Regions from separate parts of the Variovorax terrae genome, predicted to be linked through region 2. Evidence: predicted binding sites of a transcription regulator. Region 2 holds the regulator's gene; the other holds the start of a gene.
What was found. Region 2 encodes LexA, which represses DNA repair genes until DNA is damaged. Its sites were predicted from a motif close to ACTGTATNNNNATACAGT; they were not measured.
Positions count from the first base shown of each region.

Region 1: the regulator LexA is predicted to act here: its motif matches at 4,860-4,877, upstream of imuA (translesion DNA synthesis-associated protein ImuA).

Region 1 covers NZ_JALGBI010000001.1:2,071,507-2,086,047, reverse strand. The annotation lists gene MMF98_RS09785 (error-prone DNA polymerase) at 1-2,756, opposite strand, end outside; gene MMF98_RS09780 (DNA polymerase Y subunit UmuC family protein) at 2,749-4,107, opposite strand; gene imuA (translesion DNA synthesis-associated protein ImuA) at 4,076-4,834, opposite strand; gene MMF98_RS09770 (hypothetical protein) at 5,027-5,491, shown strand; gene MMF98_RS09765 (general secretion pathway protein GspB) at 5,530-6,252, opposite strand; gene MMF98_RS09760 (ExeA family protein) at 6,266-7,930, opposite strand; gene MMF98_RS09755 (adenylate/guanylate cyclase domain-containing protein) at 8,206-9,414, shown strand; gene MMF98_RS09750 (response regulator) at 9,411-12,620, shown strand; gene MMF98_RS09745 (hypothetical protein) at 12,840-13,235, shown strand; gene MMF98_RS09740 (PAS domain-containing protein) at 13,212-14,541, opposite strand, start outside.
Region 2 covers NZ_JALGBI010000001.1:1,956,556-1,971,096, reverse strand. The annotation lists gene MMF98_RS09305 (Crp/Fnr family transcriptional regulator) at 1-468, opposite strand, end outside; gene MMF98_RS09300 (oxepin-CoA hydrolase, alternative type) at 594-1,373, opposite strand; gene MMF98_RS09295 (3-hydroxyacyl-CoA dehydrogenase) at 1,390-2,910, opposite strand; gene MMF98_RS09290 (type IV pilus assembly protein FimV) at 3,041-5,134, shown strand; gene MMF98_RS09285 (MFS transporter) at 5,155-6,342, opposite strand; gene MMF98_RS09280 (D-2-hydroxyacid dehydrogenase family protein) at 6,393-7,400, opposite strand; gene MMF98_RS09275 (DUF1993 domain-containing protein) at 7,492-8,007, shown strand; gene MMF98_RS09270 (hypothetical protein) at 8,018-8,359, opposite strand; gene MMF98_RS09265 (helix-hairpin-helix domain-containing protein) at 8,534-8,818, opposite strand; gene lexA (transcriptional repressor LexA) at 8,836-9,522, opposite strand; gene MMF98_RS09255 (asparaginase) at 9,601-10,536, shown strand; gene adk (adenylate kinase) at 10,714-11,370, opposite strand; gene kdsB (3-deoxy-manno-octulosonate cytidylyltransferase) at 11,559-12,332, opposite strand; gene MMF98_RS09240 (Trm112 family protein) at 12,329-12,511, opposite strand; gene lpxK (tetraacyldisaccharide 4'-kinase) at 12,492-13,538, opposite strand; gene MMF98_RS09230 (ExbD/TolR family protein) at 13,542-13,970, opposite strand; gene MMF98_RS09225 (MotA/TolQ/ExbB proton channel family protein) at 14,059-14,541, opposite strand, start outside.

The DNA.
Region 1 (14,541 bases), 110 kb from region 2:
AGCGCGTCGAGGTCACGTGCGTCGAGCTGGGCGCGCTGGCCCAGGTCTTCGGTGCTGGTGAACGGGGCCTGGGCGCGCGCGGCGGGCACGCGCTGGGCGGCTTCCTTGCCGAGGCGGCCCACCAGGCGCAGGCCCAGGCGCACGGCCACGCCGCGTGCGGTGGCGGTGGCGGCCGTGGGCGCGGTCTCCAGCGTGCAGTCCCAGTCGCTGTGCGAGACGTCGGCGGGCAGCACCTGAACGCCGTGGCGTTGGGCGTCCTGGATCAGTTGCGACGGGGTGTAGAAACCCATGGGCTGCGAGTTGAGCAGGGCGGCGAGAAAGCATTCGGGCTCGTGGCGCTTGAGCCAGCTGCTCTCGTAGGCCAGCAGGGCAAAGCTGTAGGCGTGGCTCTCGGGAAAGCCGTATTCGCCGAAGCCCTGGATCTGCTGGAAGATGCGCTGGGCGAATTCGAGCGTGTAGCCGCGCGCCAGCATGCCGTCGATGAGCCGGGGCCCGAAGCGCTTGACGTCGCCGGTGCGCTTCCAGGCCGCCATGCCGCGGCGCAGGGCGTCGGCCTCGGTGGCGCTGAAGCCGGCCGCGATCATGGCGATCTCCATCACCTGCTCCTGGAAGATGGGGATGCCCAGCGTGCGCTCCAGCGCCTTCTGCAGGCGCGGCGGCTCGGCGGCGCTTTCGAGCGAAGAGCGCTCGTACTCGATGGCCAGGTTCTGCTCCTTGCGCCTGCGCGCTTGCAGATAGGGATGGACCATGCCGCCCGAGATCGGGCCGGGCCGCACGATGGCCACTTCCACCACGAGGTCGTAGAAGATCCGGGGCTTCAGGCGCGGCAGCATGGACATCTGCGCGCGGCTTTCGATCTGGAACACGCCCACGGTGTCGGCGCGGCAGATCATGTCGTAAGTCTCTTCATCTTCCGCGCCGATGTCGTAGCGCGTGAACGATTGGCCCCGGCGCTGGCTCACGAAATCGAGGCAGCGGCGGATGGCGCTGAGCATGCCCAGCGCCAGCACGTCCACCTTCATGAGGCCCATGTCTTCGAGATCGTCCTTGTCCCACTGGATGACGGAGCGATCAACCATGGAGGCGTTCTCCACCGGCACCAGGCGCGTGAGCCGGGTCTGCGTGAGCACGAAGCCGCCCACATGCTGGCTCAGGTGGCGCGGAAAGCCGATGAGCTGGTGGGTCAGCTCGACCCAGAGCTGCGCCTGGCGCGCGTCGAGCGGCGTGCCGGCCTGCTGCGCGAGTGTGGCCAGGCGCTGCGAGGCCAGGGCGTCGTCGAACCACTGGTGGTCCTTGGTGCAGGCGTCGATCAGCGGCTCGTCCAGGCCCAGGGCCTTGCCCACATCGCGGATGGCGCTGCGCGTGCGGTAGCCGATCACCACGGCCGCGATGGCGGCGCGCTCGCGGCCGTACTTGGCGTAGATGTACTGGATCACCTCTTCGCGCCGCTCGTGCTCGAAGTCCACGTCGATGTCGGGCGGCTCGTTGCGCCGGTCTTCGCTGATGAAGCGCTCCAGCAGCGGGTTCGAATGCATCGGGTCGGCCGCCGTGACGCCCAGGCAGTAGCAGACCACCGAGTTGGCGGCCGAGCCGCGGCCCTGGCAGAGGATGTGCTTGCTGCGGGCGAAGCGCACGATGTCGTGCACGGTGAGAAAGAACATCTCGTATTGGCAGGTGGCGATGAGGGCCAGCTCTTTCTCCAGCCAGGCATTCACCTGGGCCGGCACGCCTCGCGGGTAGCGCTCGGCCGCGCCCTTGAACGCCAACTGGCGCAGCGCCTGCGCGGGCGTGAGGCCGGCGGGCACGGTCTCCAGCGGGTAGTCGTAGCGGATCGATTTCAGGTCGAAGCCGCCGCAGTGGCGCGCCACTTCCAGCGTGGCCTCCAGCAGCTCGGGCGGGTAGGTCTCGGCCAGCCGCAGGCGCGTGCGCAAATGGCGCTCGGCGTTGGGCTGCAGCGCGAAGCCGCAGTCGGCCACGGGGCGGCCCACGCGCACGGCGGTGATCACGTCCTGCAGCCGCTTGCGCGAGCGCTTGTGCATGTGCACGTCGCCGGCGGCCACCAGGGGCACGCCGCAGCGCGCGCCGGCCTCTTGCAGCGTGGCCAGCCAGAGGTCGTCGTCCAGGCCGTGCAGCAGTTCCGCGGCCAGCCACAGGTTTTGAGAGGGAAAAAGGCCCGATGTCCGCGTCAGGCGGTCGCAGAATGCTTCCAAATCGATAGCGCCGCCAGGCGGGCGCCCGGGCGCGAACAGGATCTCGCAGCCCGCCAGCAGGCTGAAATCGCTGTGCTCCCAGCCCACGCGGTACTCGCCCTTGGCCGCATCGCCGGTGCGCGCTGCGGTGATGAACTCGCACAGGCCGCCCCAGCCGCCCAGGTCGCGCGCCAGGGCGATGAGGCGGCCGCCTTCGAGCGCGAACTCGCTGCCGTAGAGCAGCGTGAAGGGGCGCAGCCGCCGCTGCGCGGGGTCTTGCGCTTCGAGCTGCCGGATGCGCTCCAGGTGCCGGTTCAGGCCCGACCAGGCCCGCACCACGCCGGCCACCGAGCATTCGTCGGTGAGGGCCAGCGCCTCGTAGCCGAGGTTGTAGGCGCGCTGCACCAGTTCCCACGGGTGTGAGGCGCCGCGCTGGAAGCTGAAGTTGCTCAAGGCATGCAGCTCGGCATAGCGCGGCAGGCGGTCCGGGCCGCTGGAGAGCACCGGCGGCAGCTCGTCCTCGTCGTCGCGCGTGTCGGGCTGCGGCTTGTCGTGCGCTTCAGGCATACAGGCCTTGCAGGTACCAGCGGAACGAGGCCGCCCGCTCCAGCCCCCCGGGCGGCGCGTGCTCGCGGTAGATCCAGACCAGGCCCGCCGTGTCGCTGCGCGCGATGAAGTAGTCGCGCCGCGCCGCGCGGCCGGCCTCCCACCAGCCGGTTTCCACGCGGTACAGCCGCGTCAGCCGGCGCAGCGGGGCACCGCCGTGGTGAGGGCGGTCCTGGTGCACCTCCAGCGGCAGCGGCTCGGGCAGCAGCCAGGCGGGGTACAGGGCATCGGCCGCGCCCGGCGGGGGCGGCCCGGCCGGGCGGCGCGGCGGCGGGCGGGCAGCGGGCGCCAGGCCCTGCACCGCGTCCGGCACGGCCACGCGGGGCAGCATCTCCTGCGCCGGCCGCCACTGCTGCATGCGCTCGGGCCGGTGGTCGGCCCGGGCCTGGGGCACCACCACGCTGTGGGCGCCCAGCCGTGCGCTCAGGCGCTCGACGAGCTGGTGCAGCTTGTCGCCCGGGGCGTTGTCTTCGGGCAGGAAGCCGTGGCTGGCGCCGGCCCAGGGCGCGGTCTCCAGCGAGCGCAGGCGCAGGTGGCTGGCCGGGGCCGAGAGGCGGGCGCGGGCCAGGTGCTCGCCCAGCAGGCGGCGCAGGTGGGCCATGTCCTGCGCCGGCTGGGTGGTGCGCACCAGCAGTTGCTCGTGCGGCGGCAGGGGCTGGCCGTTCAGGCGGCGCAGGTCGAGCGTCCATTCGAGTTCCAGCGCCAGCACGCCGCGCTGGCGCGCGCGCAGCCACGCCTGCAGCTGCGCCAGCAGGCGCTGGGCGGCCCACAGCAGCTCAGGCGTGCTGGTGGCCAGGGCCGGCAGCTCCAGCTTCAGGTCGAACACCTCGGGCAGGGTGAGCCAGGGGTAGCGCTCGGGCCGCTCGCCCCAGGCCGCGTCCAGCGCGTCGAGCAGGGCCGCGCCGAAGCGCCGCGCCACGCCGCCGCGCGGCAGCGCGCGCAGCTCGCCCCAGGTGCGGCAGCCGGTGCGCGCCAGCGTGTCCAGGTGCTCGCGCGCGGCGCTCAGCGTGTCCAGCGGCAGGGCGGCGGGCAGTGCTGGCGGCGCGGGCTCCTGCCGGCGCTTCAGGCGCAGCAAGGCCAGTGCTATCAAAGATGTAGCGCCCTGTGACCAGGTGGCGCGGACATCGGGCAGATTTGACTGCAAAAACCGGCGCAGCAGGCGTTGCTGGCCGCCGAACAGCCGCTCGCTGCCCGAGATGTCGAGCAGCAGGGCTTCGTCCACCTGCGCCACGCGCGGCGTGAACTGCAGCGCGCGCCAGCCCCAGGCGGCGCGCTCGTCCTCATGCGAGGGCTGCAGCGCGATCCAGGGCATGGGGCCTCCGGTTCAAGGGGGTGATGTGGGCGGGCGGCGGCGCAGGGCTGCGGCTCCTGCGCGCGGCCAGCAGGGCTGCCAAGCGTTCGGGGCCGGCCGGCAGCACCACCGGCGTCTCCAGCGGCGGCCCGCGCCGCTTGAGGATATGCACGTGCAGCGCCTCGGCGCCGTCGAGCAGCAGGCGCAGGCGCGCGGGCGACGATTCCTGGCAGGCGGCGGGCGTGCGGAACACGAACAGCAGCCGTCGGTGCTGCTGCGCCGCCAGCTGCAGGCGGCGCAATTCGCTGCTGCGGGCCTGCGGCAGCCAGGCCAGCACCGCCGCCACCTCGGCGCAGCGCAGCGCCTGCTCGGCGGCCCACAGGCGTGCCGCGGGCCTGTCGGTGCGCACGCACAGCAGCCGTTCGCCGGGCAGCCCCTGGGCGTGCAGGCTGGGGCCGAACGGGTCGTGAGGCGCGCCCACCAGCACCAGCGGCCCGGCCTGGCTGGCCAGGGCCTGGCTCAAGCCGGGCGACAGCAGCCGCCAGGCATGGGCCCCGGCCTGTTCCTGCAGCAGCTCGACCATGCCATCGAGCGGCCAGCCGCCGCCGGGCAACTGCCGGTCCAGCGCCTCGTGCCCGGTGGGCACGCAGGCATCGCCCGCCCGCGCCAGCGCCTCGCCCCGCCAGACATGGGCCGACAGGCCGCCCGGGAGGGCGGCCACGTGGCGTGGGGCGGAGGCGGCGGGCATGGGTGGCGTTGGGAAGATTTGAAAGACTGTTTGTTTATACAGTATTTGGGTGGACGCAGGAATGCCCATGGCGGTGGTGGCGCTTTTACTGTCCAAGGCCTTCACCGCGCAACCCGCCTGAGCCCGGCGGAAGCGGCCTACCATCGGGGTTGGGCGCAACCCGTGCCCGTCCCGGATGGAAAGGCCGATGCCATGAACCCCGAACTCAGCCGCCTGGCCGTGGCGCTTGGCCTGGACGCAGCCGACCAGGAACCCTTGCGCCTGGCCTTCGGACTGGCTTGCGCCGAGCGCGTGCAGCACCTGCTGGAAGCGCCCGAAGCCGTGGCCGGCGTGGCGGCGCTGCGTGCCTTCGTGGATGGGCGGCTGGCGCGGCCCGCGCTGGAGGAGGCCGCGCGGCGCGTGGCCGAGGTGGCGCGCAGCCACCCGGGCTCGCGCTCGCTGGACGGCGCGGCGCACGCGGCGGTCTCGGCCACCCATGCCGTTGCGCAGGCGCTTGCGGGCCGGGCGCTGGAGGCGGCCAGCTACGCGGCCTATGCCAGCGTCTACGCCTACGGCGGCTACGCGGTGCGCGATCCCGAGGCCTTCGCGGAAGAGTTCACCTGGCAGCTGCACTGCCTGCGCGGGCTGGCGCAACCGCCGGCGGTACCGGCGCCCTGACTGGGAAGGGCCGCCGGCCGGGTTCGCGCCTCTAGCCTCTAATACCCCAGCGAGTAGCGGTAGCCGCGAAAGCTCAGCACGGCGGCTTTGGGCCCGATCTGCTCCAGCACCAGGTCGGCCGCAGGCCGCTCTCCCTCATGCAGCACCTGCCCGTTGATGATGAGCATGCGGCTTTGCGGGTTCTCCGAATACACCGAGCCGCTGATGGCGAGGGCGGGCAACTGGCCCCGGATGTCGGGCGGCAGTTCGTCGGGCGCATAGATGCGGGGGGCCGGGGCCGCGGCGGGCTTGGCCTTGGCGGCGGCTGTGTCCGCGGCCTGGGCCGGCTCCCTGGCGGGTGCGGGGGAGGCCGCTGGCTTGGCCGAGGGGGACGCCACGGCGGGAACCGCCGGCGCCGGGGCAGGCACGGCGTTGGGGGAAGGGGTTGGGGCGGCCGGCGCCGCCACGACAGGCTCGGGCATCGGTGCGGGGGCCGGCCGCGGCGCCGCAGGAATCTGGAGCGGTGCAGCCGGCGCGGCGGCCACGCGGGGAGCAGTGGGGGCGGCGGGTGAGGGCGTGGGCGCAGGGGCCAGGACGAGGCGCCAGGCCAGCAGGCCCAGCATCAGCAGCGCTACGGCCAGGCCGACCCACAGCAGGGGCTGGCGCCTGCCTTGCGCCGGGTCATGGGCCGGCAGCGCGGCGGGCTGCGCGTGCAGGCCGGGCACCGTGCCGCGCTCGCGTTCGGCGTCGGCTCGCTTCAGTGCATCGAGGATGTAGGACATGCCTGCTGTTCTCTCAAGGTCGATTCGTGGAGGGGTTGCCGGTCTGCAGGCGCGGCTCTTCCACGCCCGCGGCGCGGTTGAGCTGCATGAAGGTGATCGGGCCTGCGCGGCCGTCGGGCACCAGCCCCTGGGCCAGCTGGAAGGCATAGACCCGAGCGCGCAGCGGCGTTTCCCGGGCTGCCGGCGTGCGGGCCGGCTGTTGCGCAGCCAACTGGGCGGCCAGCCATTGCGCCACCGGGCCGCTGGGGCTGTCGGCGGTCTTGCCGGAGTAGCCCGGGGGCGAGCGCCAGAAGGTGGCGTAGTCGCCGCGCCATATCTCGGCCAGGGCCGTGAGCGGCACGGTCTGCGCGGCGCCGCCGAGCACTAGCGTGGCGTCCTGCTCGGTCAGCCCGGTGAGCAGGGCGTAGCCGGGCTGGCGGCTCTCGTCGTACACGGTGAGCAGGCCGGGGCGGCCCAGTTGGCGGATCAGGGCCAGGCTGGTGCGGCTGCTCCGGAAGCACTGCACCTGCTGGCGCTGGGCGGCCTGGCAGGGATCGCCCTCGCCGAGCGCCAGGGGCCAGGAGGCAGCGAGCGCGCGCCAGGCCTCGCTCTCGTCGCGCACCAGGAAGGCCGGGCCAGCGGCCGCCGAGGCTGCCGGGGTTGCCGCCGCTGCTGCGGGGCTGGAGGCAGGCGTTGCGGCGGCCGAGGCCTTCGCCGCAGGCGCAGCCGCTCGCGCCGGGCTCGCCGTGGCGACGGCGGTGGCGGGCTGGAACAGGCTGCTGTTGAAGGCCAGCAGGCCCGCGCCGAACAGGGCCGCGCCGCTGATGAGGCCCAGCCCCCAGGCCGCGGCGCGGCCGCGCGCCGGCGCGGCCGTTTCGGCGGGGTCGAAGACTTCGGCAGCGGCCTTGTCCACCACGCGGCGGTCCACCGTGGCCTGGCCGTTGGCATAGGCGCCCAGCAGGGCGCGGCCGCACAGCAGGTTGATGCGGCGCGGCACGCCGCGCGAGAGCTGGTGGATGCGCTGCAGCGCCTTGCGGTCGAACGGCAGGGCGCCGCTCAGGCCGGCCACGGCCAGGCGGTGGCGGATGTACTGCGCGGTTTCGGCCTCGGTGAGCGCGTCGAGGTGAAAGCGCGCGATCACGCGCTGCGCGAGCTGCTCCAGCTCGGGGCGGGCCAGCATCTTGCGCAGCTCGGGCTGGCCGATCAGGATGATCTGCAGCAGCTTGCGCTCGTTGGTTTCGAGGTTGGTGAGCAGGCGCAGCTGCTCCAGCACGTCGGCGCTGAGGTTCTGCGCCTCGTCGATGATGAGCACGTTGTTCTGGCCGGCGGCATGGGTGCGCAGCAGGAAGGCGTTCAGCGGATCGGTGAAGTCCTTGGCCGTGGGCGCGCCCGGGCCCGCGTGCTGCACCGGGATGCGGAATTCATCGCACACCGACTGCAGCAGTTCGCCCGCGGTGAGCTTGGGGTTGAAGATGTAGGCCACGTTGCAGTTGGCCGGAATCTGCTCCAGGAAGCAGCGGCACACGGTGGTCTTGCCGGTGCCGATCTCGCCGCTGAGCAGCACGAAGCCGCCGCCACCGCCCAGCCCGTACAGCAGGTGCGCCAGCGCCTCGCGGTGCCGTTCGCTCATGAACAGGTAGTGCGGGTCGGGGGCAATCGAGAAAGGGTCCTGCTTCAGACCAAAGAATTGCGCGTACATGGGCTTGAGGATACTCGGGACTGCAGATGCCACCCTGATGACACAGGCGCCCCGCATCGGCCCGAACGGGTCCGGCGTCAGCGCCTCTCGCGGCCCGGCGGGAGGCCGGTGAATCGTTTGTTACAAGGCGGGAGGATAGCCGTTTTGCAGCGCAAGGCCGAGGACTTTGCCAATGCGGCGCGTGTTCGAGCCGGCCGCGGCCTGGGCACGGTGCGCCGGAGCGGGGCCGTTCGGCCTTGCCATGGAGGCTGGGTTGAGTGCAGAATCCGCCGCGTATGAACGATGCGCAGGGTGCGGGACAGCCGCACCGAATCCTGGTGGTCGATGACACGCCAGACAACCTCTACCTGATGACGGCGCTGCTCGAGGAGCACTACGAAGTCATGCTGGCGCCTTCGGGGGCCCGGGCGCTGGAGATGGTGCAGTCCGATGCGCCTCCGCAACTGATCCTGCTGGACATCATGATGCCCGACATGGACGGCTACGACGTGATGCGCCGCTTGCGGCAGGACCCCGCGACGGCGGCGATCCCGGTGATCTTCCTCACGGCGCTGACCAGCGTCGACGAAGAACAGTTCGGCCTGGACCTGGGCGCCACGGACTACATCACCAAGCCGATCAGCCCGCCCATCCTGCTGGCGCGGGTCAAGACCCATCTCGAGCACAACCTGAACGCACGGCGCCTGCAGTCGCTGTCCGAGAAGCTCTCGCGCTACCTGGCGCCGCAGGTCTGCCAGTCGCTACTGGACGGCTCGCGGCAGGCGGAGATCCGCACCCAGCGCAAGCGGTTGACGGTGTTCTTCTCGGACATCAAGGACTTCACGGCCTCCACCGCGAAGTGGCAGCCGGAGGACGTGACCCTGCTGCTCAACAGCTATTTCTCCGAGATGTCGAACATCGCCGCCGAGTATGGCGGCACGCTCGACAAGTTCATCGGCGATGCCATGGTCATCTTCTTCGGCGACCCCGTGTCGCTCGGCGTGAAGGAGGATGCCCTGCAATGCGTGCGCATGGCGCTGGCCATGCAGCTGCGCATGGCGGAGCTGCGCGTGCTCTGGCGCGAGGCCGGCATCAACAAGTCGTTCGAGATCCGGATCGGCATCAACACGGGGTTTTGCGACGTGGGCAACTTTGGCAGCGAACAGCGCATGGACTACACCATCATCGGCCCGGAGGTCAACCTGGCCGCGCGGCTGGAGCAGGCGGCCGAACCCGGCCAGATCATGATTTCCGGCGAGACCCAGGCGCTGGTCCAGGAGGCCATCGACACCGAGGCCATGTCCCCGGTGGTGGCCAAGGGCTTCGCCGAGCCGATCGCCGTCTTCCGGGTGCAAGGCGAGATCGCGGGCCAGGGCCGCCAGCACCGCGTGATCCAGCACAAGCGGCCGGGCATGCAGCTGACCATCGACCTCGATCGCCTGCCGATGGCCGAACGCGCCGCCGCGGCCCGGGAGCTGCGCGACGTGGCGGACCGGCTGTCATGAGCGAGCCCACTCCCTTCTCCCAGGGCAGCGGCCCCGCGCCCGGCCCCAATGGCCTGGCCACGCGCGTGAGCGAGCTGGAGCAGGAACTGGCGCGCGCGCGCCTGTCGCTGAAGCTGCTGCTCACCACGCTGAACTCGACCGACGACGGCATCATGGCCGTGCGCTTTGCCGACGGCAAGACCTACAGCAACACCAAGTTCCTGGAGATGTGGGGCACCTCCGCCGAGCCGCCGGGGCCGGCCCAGGCGGAGCAGCAGATGCAGCGGCATGCCGCGCTGACGCGGGACCCGGAACGCTTCATCGCGAAGATCCGCGAGCTGCAGGCCCACCCGGAGCTCGAGGACTTCGACGTGATCGAGCTCAACGACGGCCGCACCTTCGAGCGCCACGTCATTCCCCAGCGGGTGGACGGCAAGGTGGTCGGGGTGGTCATCAACTTCCGCGACATCACGCAGCAAAGGCGCTTCGAGGAAAAGATGGTGTTCAACCACCTCGTGGTGGAGAACGCGGGCCCGATGCTGTGGCTCGACGCCCGGGCCGGCAAGGTGGTCTATGCCAACAAGGCGGCCTGCCAGCACCTGGGCTACACGGCCGACGAGCTGCTCGGCATGGACATCTCGGTGTTCGACATGGATTTCTCGCGCGACCAGTCGCGTGCCGTCAGGACCGCGCTGCAGGAGACGGGCCGACCGGTCACGTTCGAAAGCCGCAACCGCTGCAAGGACGGACGCGTGGTCGATGTCGAGGTGACCGTCTTCCTGGCCCGCGACGACAAGCGCGCGCTGAATATCGCCTCGCTCAAGGACATCACCGAGCAGAAGCGGGCCGCCGAGGCCATGGGCCGCCAGCGCGCGACCATGCGCTCGCTCATCAACTCGATCTCCGACCCGATCTTCTACAAGGACCCGCACGGCCGCTACCTGGGCTGCAACGAGGCCTTCGCCACGGCCGTGGGCAAGCCGGTGGGGGAGATCGTCGGCCGCACCGACGCCGAGCTGCTGCCGCCCAGGCTGGCCGAGGCGCTGCGCGAGCGCGACCGGGGCATCCTGAGCTCCCTGCAGACGCGCCGCCAGGAGGAGTGGCTGACCGACCACCACGGCCGGCGCAAGCTGTTCGAAACCGTCAACGGGCCGTTCTGGGACGAGGACGGCCAGCTGCTCGGCATCATGGGCATGGGCCGCGACGTCACCGAGCGCAAGCAGGCGGAAGAAGCCGTGCGCCGCGCCAAGGAGATCGCCGAGGAGGCCACCCGCATGAAGTCGGACTTCCTGGCCAACATGAGCCACGAGATCCGCACGCCGATGAACGCCATCATCGGCATGTCGCACCTGGCGCTGAAGACCGAGCTCACGCAGCGCCAGCGCGACTACATCAGCAAGGTGCAGAGCTCGGGCCAGCACCTGATGGGCATCATCGACGACATCCTCGATTTCTCGAAAGTCGAGGCCGGCAAGCTCGACATCGAGCAGGCCGATTTCGAGCTGGAGAAGCTGCTGGACAACGTGGCCAACCTGCTGACGGAGAAGAGCAATGCCAAGGGCCTGGAGCTGGTGTTCGACATCGCGCCCGATGTCCCGCCGATGCTGGTCGGCGACTCGCTACGGCTGGGCCAGATCCTGATCAATTTCGCCAACAACGCGGTCAAGTTCACCGAGCAGGGCGAGATCGTCGTGTCCGCGCGCGTGAAGGAGCGCAGCGCCGACGGCATCCTGCTGCATTTCGCGGTGCGCGACAGCGGCATCGGCCTGACCGAGGAGCAGGTCGGGCGCCTGTTCCAGAGCTTCCAGCAGGCCGACAGCTCCACCACGCGCCGGTTTGGCGGCACCGGGCTCGGGCTGGCCATCTCCAAGAAGCTGGCCGAGCTGATGGGCGGCGAGGTCGGCGTGAACAGCAGCTTCGGCAAGGGCAGCACCTTCTGGTTCACGGCGCGGCTGGGCGTCAGCCAGCTGCGCAGGCGGGAGCTGTCGCTGAACCCGGACCTGCGCGGCTGCCGCGTGCTGGTGGTCGATGACAACGACAATGCCCGCGCCGTGCTGCACGAGATGCTGGAGACCATGCGGTTTTCCGTGTCCGAGGCCTCGTCGGGCCGGGCCGCCGTCGAACGGGTGCGCAACGCCGCGGCCGGCGGCCACCCGTTCTCCCTGGTCTACCTGGACTGGCGCATGCCCGGCATGGACGGTATCGAGACGGTCCGGCAGATCAAGGCCCTGGGCCTGGAGCGCGAGCCGCGCTTCATCATGGTGACGGCCTACGGGCGCGAGGAAATGCTCAAGGAGACCGAGGCCGTGGGCATCGGCAGCGTGCTGGTCAAGCCCATCAGCGCCTCCATGCTGTTCGACACCACGATGGCGGCGCTCGGCGTCGAGCACTTCGAGCAGCGCGAGGCCGCGCCGCCGGCCGCCGCCGAGGCCACCGGCCGGCTGGCGGCGATCAGCCAGGCGCGCCTGCTGCTGGTGGAGGACAACGACATCAACCAGATGGTGGCCTCCGAAATCCTCAGGGACGCCGGCTTCGTGGTCGACATCGCCGACAACGGCCAGATCGCCCTGGACATGGTGGCGCGCTCGCGCTACGACCTGGTGCTGATGGACATGCAGATGCCGGTGATGGACGGCATCGCTGCGACGCGCGAGATCCGGCGCGATGCCCGGCTGCACGGCCTGCCGATCGTGGCCATGACGGCCAACGCCATGCAGCAGGACCGCGACCGCTGCCGCGAGGCCGGGATGAATGACTTCCTCATGAAGCCGATCAATCCCGAGCAGCTGTGGGACATGCTGCTCAAGTGGATCAAGCCGCGCTCGGATGCAGGTGCCGGGGCTGGTTCCGCCGAGGCCCCGGCCGGCGACCCGCTGGACGGCATTCCCGGCCTCGACACGGCCACCGGGCTGAGCCGCATGATGGGCAAGAAGCCGCTGTATCTGTCGATGCTGCGCCGCTATGTGGCAGGCCAGCCCGGCGTGCCCGACGACATCCGTCAGGCCCTGGCGGCGGACGACTGGGGCACGGCGGAGCGGCTGGCGCATACGGCCAAGGGGGTGTCCGGCACGATTGCGGCCCTGCAGGTCGAGGACCAGGCCGCGCTGCTGGAGGGCCTGCTGCGCCAGCGCGCGCCGCGGCCGCAGATCGACGAGGCGCTGGCGGGCTACGAGCGCGGCCTGCGCAGCCTGATCCTGCACCTGGAAGCCAGGCTGCCCGCGCCCTGAGCGCGGCCCGGCGGCCCCGCCTGGCCGGGCGCCGCCGCGCCGCGAATTCAGCAGTTCCGGTTCTGTAGGACTACCTAGCACCCCTCCTGGGGCGCGGCGCACACTGCCCCTGGAAGCTGTCACAGCGATCAAGGGTCAGGGTTGCAGGGTGTCCGCCTCGCGGGTGCGCTCAGACGGGTGAAGGGCAGCGCTCGCGGGCGGTCGGCGCCACCGTGCTCCATGGCAGGGAAGACAGTGCCGCAGGGGGTGACGATGTTGCGATGGTGCGCGCATGTGGGGCGCCGGGCGATCCGGGGCCTGTCGCGTTGGGTGGCGTTCGCTCCCACCGCGCCGTTGGGCGACCTGCCTGCGGCGGCGGCGGCGGTGCGGGAGCCCCCGCCGTCCGGCGGCGGGCTGGCCTATCGCCTGAAGGCCTGGCCGGAGCTGCCGCCCTCGCTCCAGACCGCCGAGGTCTACCGCGTCCTGTCGTTCATGAGCCTCAGGCCGGTGCGCCTGAGCTGGATGGTCTCAAGCTCCCGCCTGTCGGCCGAGGCCGCCCGCCAGCTGATGGGGGTGCTCGATGCCACGCATTCCGTGGAGGTCATCGATCTTTCACGATTCACCGAAAGCCGATAGGTCGGGCGGCAGGGATTCGCCGGTGAAGTCGGCCGGGTGCTGGGGCCAGGCGATCACCACGGCGCAGCCGCCGCTGGCGGCGCGCGCAAACGACAGGTGGCCATGGATGGCTTTGGCCCGGGCTGCCATCGATTGCAGGCCGAGCCCGGGGTGGTCGTGCCGGACGTCGCTGCGCTCGAATCCCGTGCCGTTGTCCTCGATGCTCATCAGCAGCGACTCGCCTTCCATGTCGAGCTGTACGTCGATGCGTGTCGCGTGGCCGTGCCGCACGGCATTGCTGATGGCTTCCTGCGCGATGCGGTAGAGGTGGACCCCGGTTTCCGGAGGCACATGCTCGAAATCGCCGTTCGCCTCGAACGTGCCCCAGACGCTTTTGGCCAGCGACAGGTCGCTGGTGAGCTGCTCCATGGCGCGCAGGAAGGCGCCGGGATGGCTGCCCACGGGCATCAGGCCGCGGGCCAGCGCCCGGGTGGTTTCGGCGGCGGACTTGACCTGCTCCTGGGTGTGGTCGAGGTGGCGGGACAGCTCGGGATCGCCTGCCGCCAGCCCCCGGGCGCCTCCCAGCATCAGCGAGATGCCCGCCAGCACGGAGCCCAGCGAATCGTGCAGCTCGCGGGCGATGTCGGCCTGCTGCGCCTCCAGCTCGGAGAGCAGGGTCCGCTCGAAGCGGTTCCTGGCCGCATGGATGCGCACGGCGAGCGCCTCGTGCTCGGAGGCCATCGTCGCGGTGGTGATGAAATGGGGCGCGCCTTTCCACAGGGTGAACGACAGGTTGAGCGCAAGCTGGACCAGGCTTCCATCCTTCTTCTTCATCCTGAGCAGGCCCGCGGGAACAGGCCGGCCCGCCAGGGCCTTGCGGCGGCGCTGCTGGGCCAGGGCCCGGTCGTCCGGCGCGATCATGTCATCGACGGCCATGCCCACCACCGGATCATCGGGCGTGTAGCCGAGCATGAGGCGGAAGCTGGTGTTGATGTAGGTGATGAATTGCTCTCCGGCCACCATCACGCCGGTGTCCACGCCCTCGATCATGGTCTGCAGGAACCGGTGCTGCTCGTGCTCCAGCCGGCGGGCGGCCATCTGCGGCGAGATGTCCATCACCACGCCGGCATAGTGCAGCGGCACGCCGTTCTCGTCGCGGGTGATGGTGCGGCCCCGGCTGCGCACCCAGACCCAGTGCCCCGCGGCATGCCGGAGCCTGAACTCGGACTCGCGGTAGGCGGTTTCGTCGTCCAGGTACTTCTGCAACGCCAGCGGGCGCTGCGCCCGGTCGTCGGGGTGCACCAGCTTCTGCCATTCATCCAGCGTG
Region 2 (14,541 bases):
GCGCAGGGGCAGGGTGTTGAGGTCTTCCACCAGGCCGTAGAGCTGGCGGATGCGGCGCGCATGCAGGCGCAGCATGGCTTCGTACAGCTCGACGTGGGTGGCGAGGATCTTGCGGAAATCGGCCTTGGCCACGCACAGGATGGTGCTGTCGCCATGCGCATAGGCATCGTGAGTGCGCCGGTCGCCGTCGAAGATCGACACGTCGCCGAACCAGATGCCGGGCTCCACGTAGGTCAGCGTGATCTGCTTGCCCGAGATCGAGGTGGAGCTCACCCGCACCGCCCCCTTGGCGCAGGCGATCCATTCCTCGGGCGGATCGCCGCGGGCGGCGATCAGCTCGCCGTCCTTGTAGCGTTTGACGTAGGCGCATCGGAGAATGTCGTGCCGCAGCGAGGGTGAGAGGGATGAGAACCAGCGACCAGCATTGATCGCTTCACGTTCTTCAATGTTAAGAATCGGGTCGTCCATGGCCTGTCTTTTCGGTGACTGATGACAGGCTCATTGTCGCGTGCGGGACGAGTCCCCACCCCCAGGGTTGTCACCTGAGTGTCTGCGGGGCCTGTGGAGGGGGCCGCACCGCGCGCGGCGGCGCTTCAGCCGTAGCGCGGCGTCTGCTTGTCGAGGAAGGCGGCAATGCCGATGCCGGCATTGGCGTGGTGCAGGTTCTTGACGAAATGCTGGCGCTCGGCGGCGAGCTGGCGGTTGAACGTGGTGTCCGCCGCGTCGCCGACCAGTTCCTTGATGCTGGCCAGGACATTGGGCGCGCGGGCATTGAGCCGCTCCGCCAGGGCCAGGGCCTCGGTGAGCGCGCTCGCGGGCTCCGCCAGCAGGTTGACCAGGCCGAGCTGGTGCAGCCGCTGCGCGCCGATGCGCTCGCCGCACATCAGCAGCTCGGTCACGAGCTGGCGCGGCAGGGCGTGCGACAGGCTCCAGCTCGCGCCGCCGTCGGGCGAGAGCGCGATGTTGCTATAGGCCATCACGAACACGGCGTTGTGCGCCGCCACGATGAAGTCGCAGGCCAGCGCCAGCGAGAAGCCGGCACCGGCGGCCGCACCCTCGACCGCCGCGATCACCGGTTTCGGAAAGGTGCGGATCGACTCGATCCAGTTGTGCAGGCCTTCGATGCTCTGGGCCTGCACCTCGGGCGGCTGCTGCCGGTTGCCGAGCAGGCGCTGCAGGTTGCCGCCTGCGCTGAACAGCGAACCCTGGCCCACGATGACCACCGAGCGGACCTCCGGGCTGCTTTCGGCCACGTTGAGCGCTTCCACGCCGGCGGCGTACATCTCGGGCCCCAGCGCGTTGCGGTGCTCGGGGTTGCTGAGCGTGAGCACCATGGTCTGGCCATGGCTGGTGCTTTTGATTTCGGCGGGCATGGTGGGTGGGTTGTGATCAATCTTCTTCGTGCAGCAGGCTCAGCCCGATCGCGCCGCGCCGGCGCAGCCAGGGGCTGGGGCGATAGCGCGGATCGCCATAGACGGTCTGCATGTTGAACAGCACTTCGAGCACGTTGGTCGGGCCGCAGCGGTCGCCCAGGGCCAGCGGGCCCAGCGGGTAGCCCAGGCCCAGCGTGACGGCGGTTTCGAGATCGCGCGGGCTGCAGATGCGCTGCTGGCAGATGTCGGCCGCGATGTTGACGATGGTGGCCAACACGCGCTGGGTGACGAAGCCGCCGCTGTCGCGGATCACGCTGACCGGCTTGCCGTCGCGCGCGAACAGCGCATGGGCCGCGTCGCGCATGTCGGCGCGGGTGGCCGGGTTGGTGGCCAGCACGCGGCGCTTCGTGGCGCTGTCCTCGATCAGCAGGTCGATGCCCAGCGTGCGCGCCGGGTCGAGCCGCTCGACCACGGCGACCGTGGTCACGTCGAAGCCCAGCGGCGCGACCAGCGTGAGCGCGGCGGGCGAGGGCGACTGGCCGGTTTCGATGCGCGCGCCCAGGTCCTTGAGCAGCTGGTACAGCTCGGCGCGCCGCGTGGCGCGGCTCGATACCCACACCGGCGGCAGCTCGGCCATCTGCGGCACGGCGGGCTCAGCCGGCAGCTCGGCCTTGCCATCGGCGTAGCGGTAGAAGCCTTCACCGGCCTTGCGGCCCACCATGCCGCCGGCCAGGCGCTGCGCGGTGATGGTGCTGGGGCGGTAGCGCGGCTCGTCGTAGTACTGGCGGTAGATCGACTCCATGACCGGATGCGAGACATCGAGCGCCGTCAGGTCCATGAGCTCGAACGGGCCGAGCTTGAAGCCGGCCTGGTCTTTCAGGATGCGGTCGATGGTGGCGAAATCGGCCACGCCCTCGCTCACGATGCGCAGGGCCTCGGTGCCGTAGCCGCGCCCGGCGTGGTTGACGATGAAGCCCGGCGTGTCCTGGGCCTGCACCGGCGTGTGGCCCATCTGGCGGGCATAGTCGGCCAGGTTGGCGCAGACGGCCGGCGCGGTCTTCAGGCCGGCGATGACCTCGACCACCTTCATCAGCGGCACCGGATTGAAGAAGTGGTAGCCCGCGAACTGCTGCGGCCGCTTCAGGCCGGCGGCAATCGCGGTGACCGAGAGCGACGAGGTGTTGGTTGCCAGCACCGCTAAGGGCGAGACGAGGCCCTCCAGCTCGGCAAACAGGCTTTTCTTGACGTCGAGCCGCTCCACCACGGCCTCCACCACGAGGTCGCAATCGGCTAGCGATGCCAGCGTGTCGGCGGTCAGCAAGCGGGCCTTGCAGGCCTCGGCCTGGGCGGCATCCAGCTTGCCTTTGTCCCGCAGCCTGTCCCATTGTGCGAAGATTGCCTCGCGCGCCCGGGCGATGGCGGCGGTCTGGGTGTCGAACAGGCGGACGGTGCTGCCGGCCTGGGCTGCGATCTGGGCGATGCCCTGGCCCATGGCGCCGGCGCCCACGACGCCGACCGTGGTGTAAACAACTTTCATGCCGCGCATTATCACGTAGCGGATGAACCGGGGCCTGTGTCAAAATTCAATGTAACCATATGAAAAGCTCGCTGTGAAGTTGCGCCGTACCGCTGTCGGAGGAATTCTGTTGCTTGCTGCGTGCAGCAGCATGGCCCTGTCTCTTGGGCGCGCGCGCGGTGCCACGCTGATCGGGCGCCCGCTCGATCTGACCGTGCCGGTCCGGCTGGAATCCGGCGAAGACCCGTCGACCCTGTGCTTTGACGCCGACGTTTTCCATGCCGACACCCGGATCGATGGCGGCAAGGTCCGCACCGTGGTCGAGCCGGGCGCCAGCCCGCAGGACGTCCTGGTCCGCATCCGTTCCTCGGCCATCGTCGATGAGCCTGTGGTCACGGTCTACCTGCGGGCCGGCTGCACCCAGAAGACCACCCGCCGCTATGTGCTGCTGGCCGACCTGTCCAGCGACGCGCCGGCATCCGCTGCGCCGGTGGTCATTGCTCCTCCCGTGACTGTGCCCATGCCGCAGCCGTCATTGGCCGCCTCGGCGGTGCCGTCCGTTCCCGCTGCGAATCCCGTGGCGCGGGCGCCCGTGGGCGAGGAGGCGGTTCCCAAGGCCGCAGCCAAGGCACGGCGCAAGGCCCGGGCCGCTGCGAGCACCAACACCGCAGCCGCGGCCAGCCCGGCGCCGCAGGGGCCTGCTGCTGCGCCGCCCAAGCGGCCGCGCGAGGCGGCGGGCGGCAAACCCCGCCTCAAGCTCGAGGGGGCCGACCTGCTGGTCGAGCGCGACCCGACCCTGCGGTCCTCCACCGAGATGCTGTCGGCCCCGGCGGCCAACGAACAGCAGCGCGCCGAGGCGGCCGCCCTGTGGCGCGCGCTCAACGCCCAGCCGCAGGACCTGCTGCGCGATGCGCAGCGCCTGCAGGGGCTGGAGACGGACGTCAAATCGCTTCGCGACCTGACGGTGAAGAACCAGGCCAGCCTCGGCGAATTGCGCACCAAGCTGCAGAAGGCCGAGGACGAACGCTATTCCAATGGGCTGGTGTACGGCCTCATCGCGCTGCTGCTGGCAGCCATCGCAGCTGCCGGCTATGCGTGGCGCCAGAAGCGCAGCGGCGAAACCGTGGGGCAGAACTGGTGGCATGGCCGCGACCGCGTCGAGGCGCCCGACGACGAGTTGAACCTGGCGGCCCACCTGCCCGAGGCAGCGCATTCGGGTTTTTCGCGTCCGCTGACCGAAGTGGATGTGGATCTGGGCGTGGACGAGTCCATGTTCGAAAGCCTCAAGTCGCGGACGATCGCGCCGGCGGCTGGCCCGGTGTCGGTGCTGCCGTCGGTGATCGGCTCCGATTTCGTGAGCAGCACGGGCGGCAGCGGGCGCGCCGTCAAGGCCGAGGAACTGTTCGACATCCAGCAGCAGGCCGACTTCTTCGTGTCCCTCGGGCAGTACGACCAGGCCATCGAGGTGCTGAAGAACCACATCAGCGACAACGTGGAAACCAGCGCGCTGGCCTACCTGGACCTGTTCAAGATCTACCACTCGCTCGAGCGCCGGGCCGAATACGACCACCTGCGCGAGGATTTCAACCGCGTGTTCAACGCGCAGGTGCCGCCGTTCGAGGCCTTCAGCGCCGACAGCCGGGGCCTGGAGGCCTACGAGGCCGCGCTCTCGCGTATCGAGGCGCTGTGGCCGTCGGCGCGGGTGCTGGACGTGATCGAGGAGTCGATTTTCCGCAAGCCCGGCAGCGGCGACGGCGACGCCTTCGACCTGGAGGCCTACCGCGAGCTGCTGCTGCTCTACACGATCGCCAAGGACGTGGTGGACCGCCGCGGCGAGCCGGTCGACAGCGATCTGTCGGACTCCCTCAATTCGAACCCGCCCGGCAACGGCGCGCTGCCGGGGCGGCCGACCTTCTCGGCCACGGCGATCCAGCCCCTGTCCACCGCACCGCCGGCGGAAAGGAGCGCGGCGGACACCTGGCCCGGCCTGGTGCCGCTGCCCAAGCCTTCGCCTCGCCTGGGCCTGGACATCGACCTCAGCGAAGAGCTGAGTGAAGAGCTCCCACCATCGGCCTTCATCGAGCCGGGCGAGGATTTCTCCACCACCACTTCCGCGCCCAGCCATGGCTCCGAGCTGCGCACGACCCAGCCCACACCCACGGTCCCGGACGACAACCTGATCGATTTCGACCTGTTCGACTCTTCCACCGAAGAGGAAATCGCCCCGAAGCCGCGCAAGCGCTAGAGGCGCAAGGGGCAGGGCCTTCAGGCCTGCCGCAGGGGCGGCGACGCCAGCGAAGCCCGCCAGCTCAGCAGCATGGCCAGCAGCACACCGCCCAGCCCGGCCCAGTGCAGCACGTGCATCTGGCCATGGGCGATCAGCCAGCCGCCGCTGGCCGCACCCAGTGCCTGGCCTGCGTACATGGCCGAGGTGTTGAGCGCGATCGACCCGGCGGCCAGCATGGGCGCCAGCCCGACCAGGCGCGCCTGCTGGGCCGAGTTGGACGAGAAGCAGCCCAGCGCCCAGGGCACCATCACCAGTGCAGCCAGCAGGAGGCTGGTGCCGAGCGGCCACAGCAGCAGGCTCAGCGCAATGCCGGCGATGCTGATCATCACGGCGCGCGCGGTGCCGAGCCGGTCGATGTTGCGCGACATCCAGACATTGCCGATGAAGCCGAAAACGCCGAACCAGGCGAACAGCAGGCTCAGCTGGAGCGGCGACAGATCGAGGCGGGCCTTGTAGTAGGGCGCGAAATAGGAGAACAGCACGAACTGCCCGGCCGAGTACAGCACGGTGACCGCCACGCACAGCATCAGCGCGCGCGACCGCAGCGTCTCGCGCCAGGCTGCCGCCGACAGGGCGGGTGGGCGGATGCCGTCGGGCATGGCGCGCCAGACCCAGGCCATGCTGGCAAAACTCATCAGCCCGACCAGCGCGAAGGCGCTGCGCCAGCCCAGGCTGCCGCCGATCCAGGCGGCCAGCGGCAAGCCCAGCACCGAGGCCACTGACCAGCCGAGGAAGACGAAGGTGATGGCCCGCCCGCGCTGCGCCGGCGGCACCAGCAGGCCGACGCAGGCCGCGGCCTGTGGCGTGAAGATGGCCGGCGAGATGACGGCCAGCACGCGCACCGGAAACAGGGTGCCGAAGCTCGGCATGGCCGCGCACAGCAGATGCAGCACGCCGTACCAGAGCAGCGACAGCGTCAGCAGGCGGCGGCGGTCCCAGCCCGCCACCACGGCGGCCAGCAGCGGCGCGCCCAGGCACATGACCAGCGCGCCGGCCGAGATCAGCTGGCCGGCCGTGGCCACGGGGACGTTCAGCGAGCTGCTGAGTTCATTGAGGGTGCCGGGCACGACCATCACGCCCGTGCCGATGACGAAGTTGCCGAGCAGCAGCGCCCAGAGCACGCCGGGCAGCGGCGGTTGTCGGGCAGTCGTGCCTGTGGTGTCCATCGGATCTCCGGTTGCTGGCATGAGAAATACAGCAACCGAACTGGCTGCGCTCAACGACGAACCTGCAAGGCCCCAGGATTGACGATGTTGGTTGGCGTTCCCTTGATGAAGTTGACCACATTATCGAAAGCCGCGCTGAAATACAGCTCGTAGCTGTCCTGCTCCACATAGCCGATGTGCGGCGTGCAGATGCAGTTCTCCAGCCGCAGCAGGGCGTGGCCTTGCAGGATCGGTTCGCTCTCGAACACGTCGATGGCGGCCAGGCCCGGGCGGCCGCGGTTGAGGCCCGCGATCAGGGCGTCGGTCTCGATCAGTTCGGCGCGCGAGGTGTTCACGAACAGCGCCGTGGGCTTCATGCGCGACAGGTCTTCCAGCGTGACGATGCCGCGCGTCTCGTCGTTGAGCCGAAGGTGCACGGACAGCACGTCGCACTCCTCGAAGAAGGCCGCGCGGCTGCTGGCGGCCTGGTAGCCGTCGCCGGCGGCTTTCTCGCGCGAGGCCTCGCGGCCCCAGACCCGCACATGCATGCCGAAGGCGCGGCCGTAGGACGCCACCAGCTGGCCGATCTTGCCGTAGCCCCAGATGCCCAGCGTCTTGCCGCGCAACACGGTGCCGAGGCCGAAGTTCGGCGGCATCGAGGCGGCCTTGAGGCCCGATTGCTGCCAGGCGCCATGCTTGAGGTGCGCGATGTACTGGGGCAGGCGGCGCACGGACGCCATGATCAGGGCCCAGGTCAGCTCAGCCGGCGCCACCGGCGAGCCCACGCCCTCGGCCACCGCGATGCCGCGCTCGCTGCAGGCCGCCACGTCGACATGGGGGCCGACCTTGCCGGTCTGCGCGATCAGCTTGAGCCGGGGCAGTTTTTCGATCAGCGCGCGCGTGATGTGCGTGCGTTCGCGGATCAGGACGATCACGTCGGCGTCCTTCAGCCGCACCGAGAGCTGGCCGATCCCCTTGACCGTGTTGGTGTAGACCTTGGCCGGGAAGGCGTCGAGCCGGGCGGCGCAGTCGAGTTTGCGCACCGCATCCTGGTAGTCGTCGAGGATCACAATGTTCATGCCATCATTGTGCCTTGGCACATGCAGTTTTTTCGGCGCATGGCCCGCCCCCGCGGTTTCAATCCGTACAGAATTCACACCGGAGTTTCAGATGTCCATTTCCATGTCGTCGGCCAGCCTGCCGATTTTCAAATCCATGCTCGGCAACCTTAGCCATTTCCTGGACAAGGCGCAGGCCCATGCCGAGGCGAAGAAGTTCGATGCTGCCGTGCTGCTGCAGTGCCGCCTGGCGCCCGACATGCTGCCGTTCACGCGCCAGGTGCTGATCGCCTGCGACGGCCCCAAGCTCGGCGTGGCGCGGCTGTCGGGCGTGGAGGCGCCGAAGTTCGAGGACAACGAGGCCACCTTGCCCGAACTGAAGGCGCGCATCGAGAAAACCCTGGCCTACCTGGAGAGCGTGCCCGCCGAGCGGCTCGATGGCACGGAGGACAAGGAGATCACCTTCCCGGTCGGCCGTGAGAAGACGCGCACCATGAAGGGCGAGGCCTACCTCAAGCATTGGGTCCTGCCCAATTTCTTCTTCCATGTGACCACGGCCTATGCCATCCTGAGGCACAACGGCGTGGCGCTGGGCAAGACCGACTACCTGCTGGGCAGCCAGGCCTGAGCGTACCGCGTCAGTGCCGCGTGGCTTCGAGCGCGGCAAGCCGGTCCAGCTCGGCGCAGACATCGGCCATGCTGCCCGAGATCACCATGCGGCCCGCATCCGCCGGCGGGCGGCCGGCTTCGAGCACGCGCACCACGCGCAGCGGCCGGTGAATCCGAAGATTGGATGCTTTGGGGGCGGAGGTCCAGGTGCAGCGGTCATTGTCTGCTATGGGTTTGATAGCAGACGGGCTGGCGCGCCGGCCGGGCCGGCGTCCCGCGCGGGCCGGATGCGCCACGCCCGGCATGAGCCAGTGGGCCAGGGCCTGCAGTGGAGAGAAGAGGCCGCTGACGGCAAACAATGCGATTCCCATGTGAAACCTTTCCAGTCGGTGCGGGGCAGGGCCTTGCCAAGGGCGGGCGCTGTCTCGCGGATTGTCAAAAACAGAGGTTGAACACAGGCAGGATTGCTGAACCAGCCGCTGCGCCAGGGTGATGGCCTGTGACTGCCATACGCCCGCCACCTGGCGCTGCGGAAATTTTCTTGTCTAGAGATCCCTGTACAAGCTCTTTCTTTGCGCCGTGTAGTGCCACCAGGGCGCGGGCGCTGCACCGTTCATGAAGTCGACCGCAGCCATGAAGGTGTCGAGCACGCACGGATCTTGGCGCTGGTGCGTGGCGCGGTTGAGCGACCGGTACAGCGCCAGCGCATCCCGGCCTTGCAACTGCTGCGGCTGGTGGATGCCGATCAACCGCAGATCGCTGGCGATCGCGCGGCCGATGTTGGGGATGTCCTCCAGGGCCTGGGCCTGCTGCGCCGTTGCCGCCTTCATGGGAATGCCTCGCTCGCCTACATCAGCATGGTGTTGCGGATCAGGCCGACGGCCAGGCCTTCGATCTCGAAGGGCTCGCCGGGCTCGACGATGATGGTCTGGTAGTCGGGGTTCTCGGCGTGCAGCTCGATCAGGTGCTTGTTGCGCTTGAAGCGCTTGACCGTGACTTCGTCGCCCAGGCGCGCCACCACGATCTGGCCGTTCTTGGCGTCCTTGCCGGCCTGCACGGCGAGCAGGTCGCCATCCATGATGCCGGCGTCGCGCATGGACATGCCGCGCACCTTGAGCAGGTAGTCGGGCCTGCGCTGGAACAGGCTGCTTTCGACGTAGTAGGTCTGGTCCACATGCTCCTGCGCGAGAATGGGCGAGCCGGCGGCCACCCGCCCCACCAGGGGCAGGGCCAGCTGGGCCAGGCTGGGCAGCGGCAGGGAGAACTGCTTGATGCGCGACTCGTTGATGGAGCGCAGCGTGTCGCTCTTGAGGCGGATGCCGCGCGAGGTGCCGCTGACCAGCTCGATCACGCCCTTGCGCGCCAGCGCCTGCAGGTGCTCCTCGGCGGCGTTGGCAGACTTGAAGCCGAGCTCGGCGGCGATCTCGGCCCGCGTGGGCGGCGCGCCGGTGCGGGCGATGGCGCTCTGGATCAGGTCCAGAATCTGCTGCTGGCGGGCGGTGAGTTTGACGGGAAACTGCGGCAGGTCGATCATGGCGGCTCCTTGGGGGCACATCACTGTCTTAATATCCAGTAACTGTATTTTTAACCAGTTTTTGAAAGTTTGCAAGCGATGGCGCAAAAGATTGTGGTTCTGGGCACCGGCGGCACGATCGCCGGCACGGCCGCGACGGCGGGAGACAACATCGGCTACACCGCTGCGCAGGTTGGTGTGGAGCAGCTGGTGGCGGCCCTCCCGGCGCTGCGCGGCGTGCCGCTGCTGACCGAACAGGTGGCGCAGGTCGACAGCAAGGACATGGATTTCGGCATCTGGGCCGCGCTGGCCCGGCGCTGCGCCCATTGGCTGGCCCAGCCCGAGGTGCAGGGCATCGTCATCACGCATGGCACCGACACGCTGGAGGAGACCGCGTACTTCCTGCAATCGGTGCTGGCGGCCGCCAAGCCCGTGGTGCTGGCCTGCGCCATGCGCCCGGCCACGGCCCTCTCGCCGGATGGCCCGCAGAACCTGCTGGACGCCGTAGCCGTGGCGCGCACGGCGGGCGCGCATGGCGTGGTGGCCGTGTGCGCGGGCGTGGTGCACGGCGCGCTGGAGGTTCGCAAGGCCCACACCTACCGGCTCGATGCCTTCAGCTCGGGCGAGGGCGGGCCGCTCGGCTATGTCGAGGAAGGCGCTGTGCGTTTGACGCGAAATTGGCCAGAGGTCCAGGCGGGGTGGTCATTAGATGCTATCGAAAAGATAGCGAACGAGGCGACCTGGCCGCGCGTGGAAATCGTCATGAACTATGCCGGCGCCAGCGGCGCCGTGGTGCGGGCGCTGGTGCAGGACGGCGTGCAGGGCCTGGTGGCGGCGGGCACCGGCAACGGCAGCCTGCACCATGAACTCGAAACCGCTTTGCTCGACGCGCAGGCTGCCGGCGTGAAGGTGGTGCGCGCCACGCGCTGCGCCGACGGGCGCGTGCTGCCCAGGCCCGGTGACGCCATCGCCGATTCGCAGGGGCTGTCGCCCGTGAAGGCGCGCGTGGCGCTGCTGCTGGGGTTGCTGCGCTAAGGGGATTCGTTGCTGCCGGGCCGGCCCCGGAAAGAAAAACGCCCCGGCAGGCGGGGCGTGGATTTCATGGTGGGTCGCACGGCTCGCGGCCTAGTCCAGGGCCACCGCGGAACCGGCTCTGCCGGGCCGCTGGTGGCGCCCCCTTGGGGGGAGGCGCCGTAGGCGCTTCGAGGGGGCTCAGCCCGCCAGTGCCTGCAGTGCGCGCGCGGTGATCTCGTCCACCGTGCCCAGGCCGCTGATGGCGCGGTAGCGCGGCGCGGCGGCCGGTTCGGCTGCGGCCCAGGTGCTGTAGTAGTCCACCAGCGGGCGGGTCTGGGCGCTGTAAACCTCCAGGCGCTTCTTGACGGTGTCTTCCTTGTCGTCGTCGCGCTGGATCAGCGGCTCGCCGGTCACGTCGTCCAGGCCCTCGGCCTTGGGCGGGTTGAACTTGACGTGGTAGGTGCGGCCCGACGCCGGGTGCGAGCGGCGCCCGCTCATGCGCTCGATGATGGCGTCGAACGGCACGTCGATCTCCAGCACGTAGTCGAGCTTCACGCCGGCGGCCTTCATCGCGTCGGCCTGCGGGATGGTGCGCGGAAAGCCGTCGAACAGGAAGCCGTTGGCGCAGTCGGGCTGGGCGATGCGTTCCTTCACGAGGCCGATGATGATGTCGTCGCTGACCAGGGCACCGGAATCCATCACGGCCTTGGCCTGCAGGCCCAGCGGCGTGCCGGCCTTGACGGCGGCGCGCAGCATGTCGCCGGTGGAGATTTGGGGAATGCCGTACTTCTGGCAGATGAACGCGGCTTGCGTTCCCTTGCCGGCACCGGGGGCGCCCAACAAAATCAGTCTCATGAAAATCCTCGGATGGTTTGCAATCGGCCTGCGCTGTGGGCCGCCGGGGCTGGATCCCGTCATCAGGCCGTCACGCGTTATTGCCGCCGAGGATAGCATGCGTGAGCTTCACCTCCGCTGACAGCGCAGGCTGCGGCGGGGCCTCTCAAACCCGGGAAAGCGCTAGGCCCGTCCGGTCCTGCGAGCGCTCACAACAGGCGGCGCACGCGCTCCAGGTCTTCGGGCGTGTCCACCCCCGGGCCGGGCGCGTGGGGCGTGACATGCACCGCGATGCGGTGGCCGTGCCAGAGCGCCCGCAGCTGCTCCAGCGCCTCGGTGATTTCGAGGGGCGCTTGCGCCAGCCGCGGAAACTCGCGCAGAAAGCCCACGCGGTAGCCGTACAGGCCGATGTGGCGCAGCGGCGGCGGGCCCGGGGGCAGGGCGCCGAGGCCCTGCGCGAAGCCGTCGCGCCACCAGGGGATCGGGGCGCGGCTGAAGTACAGCGCCAGGCCGGTGGCGTCGAGCACCACCTTGACGACGTTCGGGTTGGCGAACTCGGCGGCGTCGCCGATGGCATGCGCGGCCGTGCTCATGCTGGCCTCGGGGCGCGCTTGCAGCAGGCGGGCCATCTCGCCGATGAGGCTGGGCTCGATCAGCGGCTCGTCGCCCTGCACGTTGACGACGATGGCGTCGTCGGACAAGCCCAGCCGCTCGCAGGCTTCGGCGAGGCGGTCGCTGCCCGAGGGATGGTCGGTGCGGGTCAGCACGGCGTCGATACCGTGCAGCCGGCAGGCTTCGAGGATGGCGGCGTCGTCGGCCGCCACCACCACGCGCAGCGCGCCGGACTGCTGCGCGCGCTGCGCCACGCGCACCACCATGGGCAGGCCGCCGAGGTCGGCCAGCGGCTTGTTCGGCAGGCGGCTGGAGGCCAGCCGGGCCGGGATCAGGACGGTGAAGGCGGCGGGCGCGCCGGCGCCGCTCACAGTCCGAGTTCCTCGTCGCTCAGGGTGCGGGCTTCGTTTTCGAGCAGGATCGGAATGCCGTCGCGCACCGGGTAGGCCAGGCGGGCGCTGCGCGAGACCAGCTCCTGCGCCTCGCGGCGGTATTCGAGCGGGCCCTTGGTCACGGGGCAGACCAGCAGTTCAAGGAGTTTGCTGTCCATTCAGGGGTTCTCGTGAAGATGCATCGGGCGATGATAGCCGCGCCCGTGGCGCCTCGGGCAGCAGTTGGTCGAGCGCCTGCAGGAACGCAGGCTCGGGCTCGAAGTAAAGGGGCACGGCCAGCGCCCCGGGCTCGGTGCGCCACAGCTTCACGGCATCTTTTTCGGTGCAGATCAGCGGAAGGTCCTCGTCGGGCGGTCGTTTCCAGCTATCAAAATCATAGTGATCGGGCAGCGCGAGGGTGCGCGCGAGCTGCAGGCCCTGCGCGCGCAGCATGTCGAAGAAGGCCTCGGGCCGGGCGACGGCGGCCAGCGCCAGCAGCGGCCGGCCGCGCAGCGCGGCCAGCGCCAGCCGGCTGCCGTCGGCGCGCACGGCCTCGGGCGCCAGCGCGCGGCGCGCCGTGAAGCCGGCAAAGGCCGGCCGGGCGCCCGAGTGCAGCACCAGGGCCGGAGCCGGCGCGGCGCGGCGCGGCCAGGGCTCGCGCAGCGGCCCGGCGGGCAGCAGCAAGCCGTTGCCGGTGCCGCGGTCGTCGAACATGCAGATCTCGATGTCGCGGTGCAGGGCCAGGTGCTGCAGGCCGTCGTCGCAGACGATCACATCGGTGGCCGGATGCGCCGCCAGCAGGGCGCGGGCGGCGTCCAGCCGCCGGCGCGCCACGAACACGGGCACGGCGCCGGCGCGCGCGATCAGCAGCGGCTCGTCGCCGGTTTCGGCCACCGGGCTGCTCGGCTGCACCTCGACGCAGTCCTGGCTGCGGCGGCCATAGCCGCGCGAGACCACGCCGGGCTGCCAGCCGCGCTCGTGCAGGTGCCGCACCAGCGCGATCACCAGGGGTGTCTTGCCGGCGCCGCCGGCCACCACGTTGCCGACCACGATCACCGGCACCGGCACCCGCCCGATCCGAAGCAGGCCGGCGCGGTAGAGGCCGCGCCGCAGCGCCGCCAGCGCACCAAACAAAAGGGACACCGGCCACAGCAGCCAGGCCAGCCCGCCGCGCCGCAGCCACGCCGCCTGCAGCGCGTCGCGCATGGGCTAGCGGCCGCCGGCCTGCGCCGACGACTGGCTGGCGAAGGTGATCTGGGTCAGGCCGGCGCGGCGCGCGGCCTCCATGACGGTGATCACCGCCTGGTGCGCGGCGCTGGCGTCGGCGCTGATGATGACGACGGTGTCCTTGCCGGCCCGGGCCGAGCCCGACAGCGCCTGCGACAGCGTCTCGACGCCGCGCCCGTTCACCGGGGCCTTGTTGATCATGTAGCGGCCGTCGCTGCTGACGGAGACGATCACCTCGCGCGCGTAGTCGCGCTGCGCGTCGGTGTCGGCTACCGGCAGCTTGAGCTGCATCTCGGTGAACTTGCTGTAGGTGGTGGACAGCATCAGGAAGATCAGCACCACCAGCAGCACGTCGATGAACGGGATCAGGTTGATCTCGGGTTCTTCCTTCTGGCGCGGGCGGAAGTTCATCGCGCCAGCCTCCGCCGGGCCGCCCCAAGGAGGCTGCGGCCCCCTCGGGGGGCAGCGATCCACACGAAGTGGGAGAGCGTGGGGGTGTTCATTTCCGCAGGCTGTTGAGGTGGCGCACGAAGCGCTCGGAGGCCAGCTCCAGCGCCAGCAGGTAGGCGTCGACGCGGGCGCGGAAGTAGCGCCAGAAGATCAGCGAGGGAATCGCCACGATCAGGCCGAACGCCGTGTTGTACAGCGCCACCGAGATGCCGTGCGCGAGCTGCGCCGGGTTGCCGCCCGTGGCGCCGCCGGCCGGCGACTGCGAGCCGAAGATCTCGATCATGCCGATCACCGTGCCCAGCAGGCCCAGCAGCGGCGCGGCCGAGGCGATGGTGGCCAGTGCCGTGAGGTAGCGCTCGAGCCGGTGCGCCACCGCGCGGCCCGTGCCTTCCATGGTGGCGCGCAGGTCGGCTTCGCTGCAGCGCGGGTTGGAGTTGAGGGCGCGAAAGCCGCTGGCCAGCACCTCGCCCAGCGCCGAGTTCTGTTCGAGCTGGGTCACCACGTCGGGCGTGGGCACGGCGGTGCGCGAGAC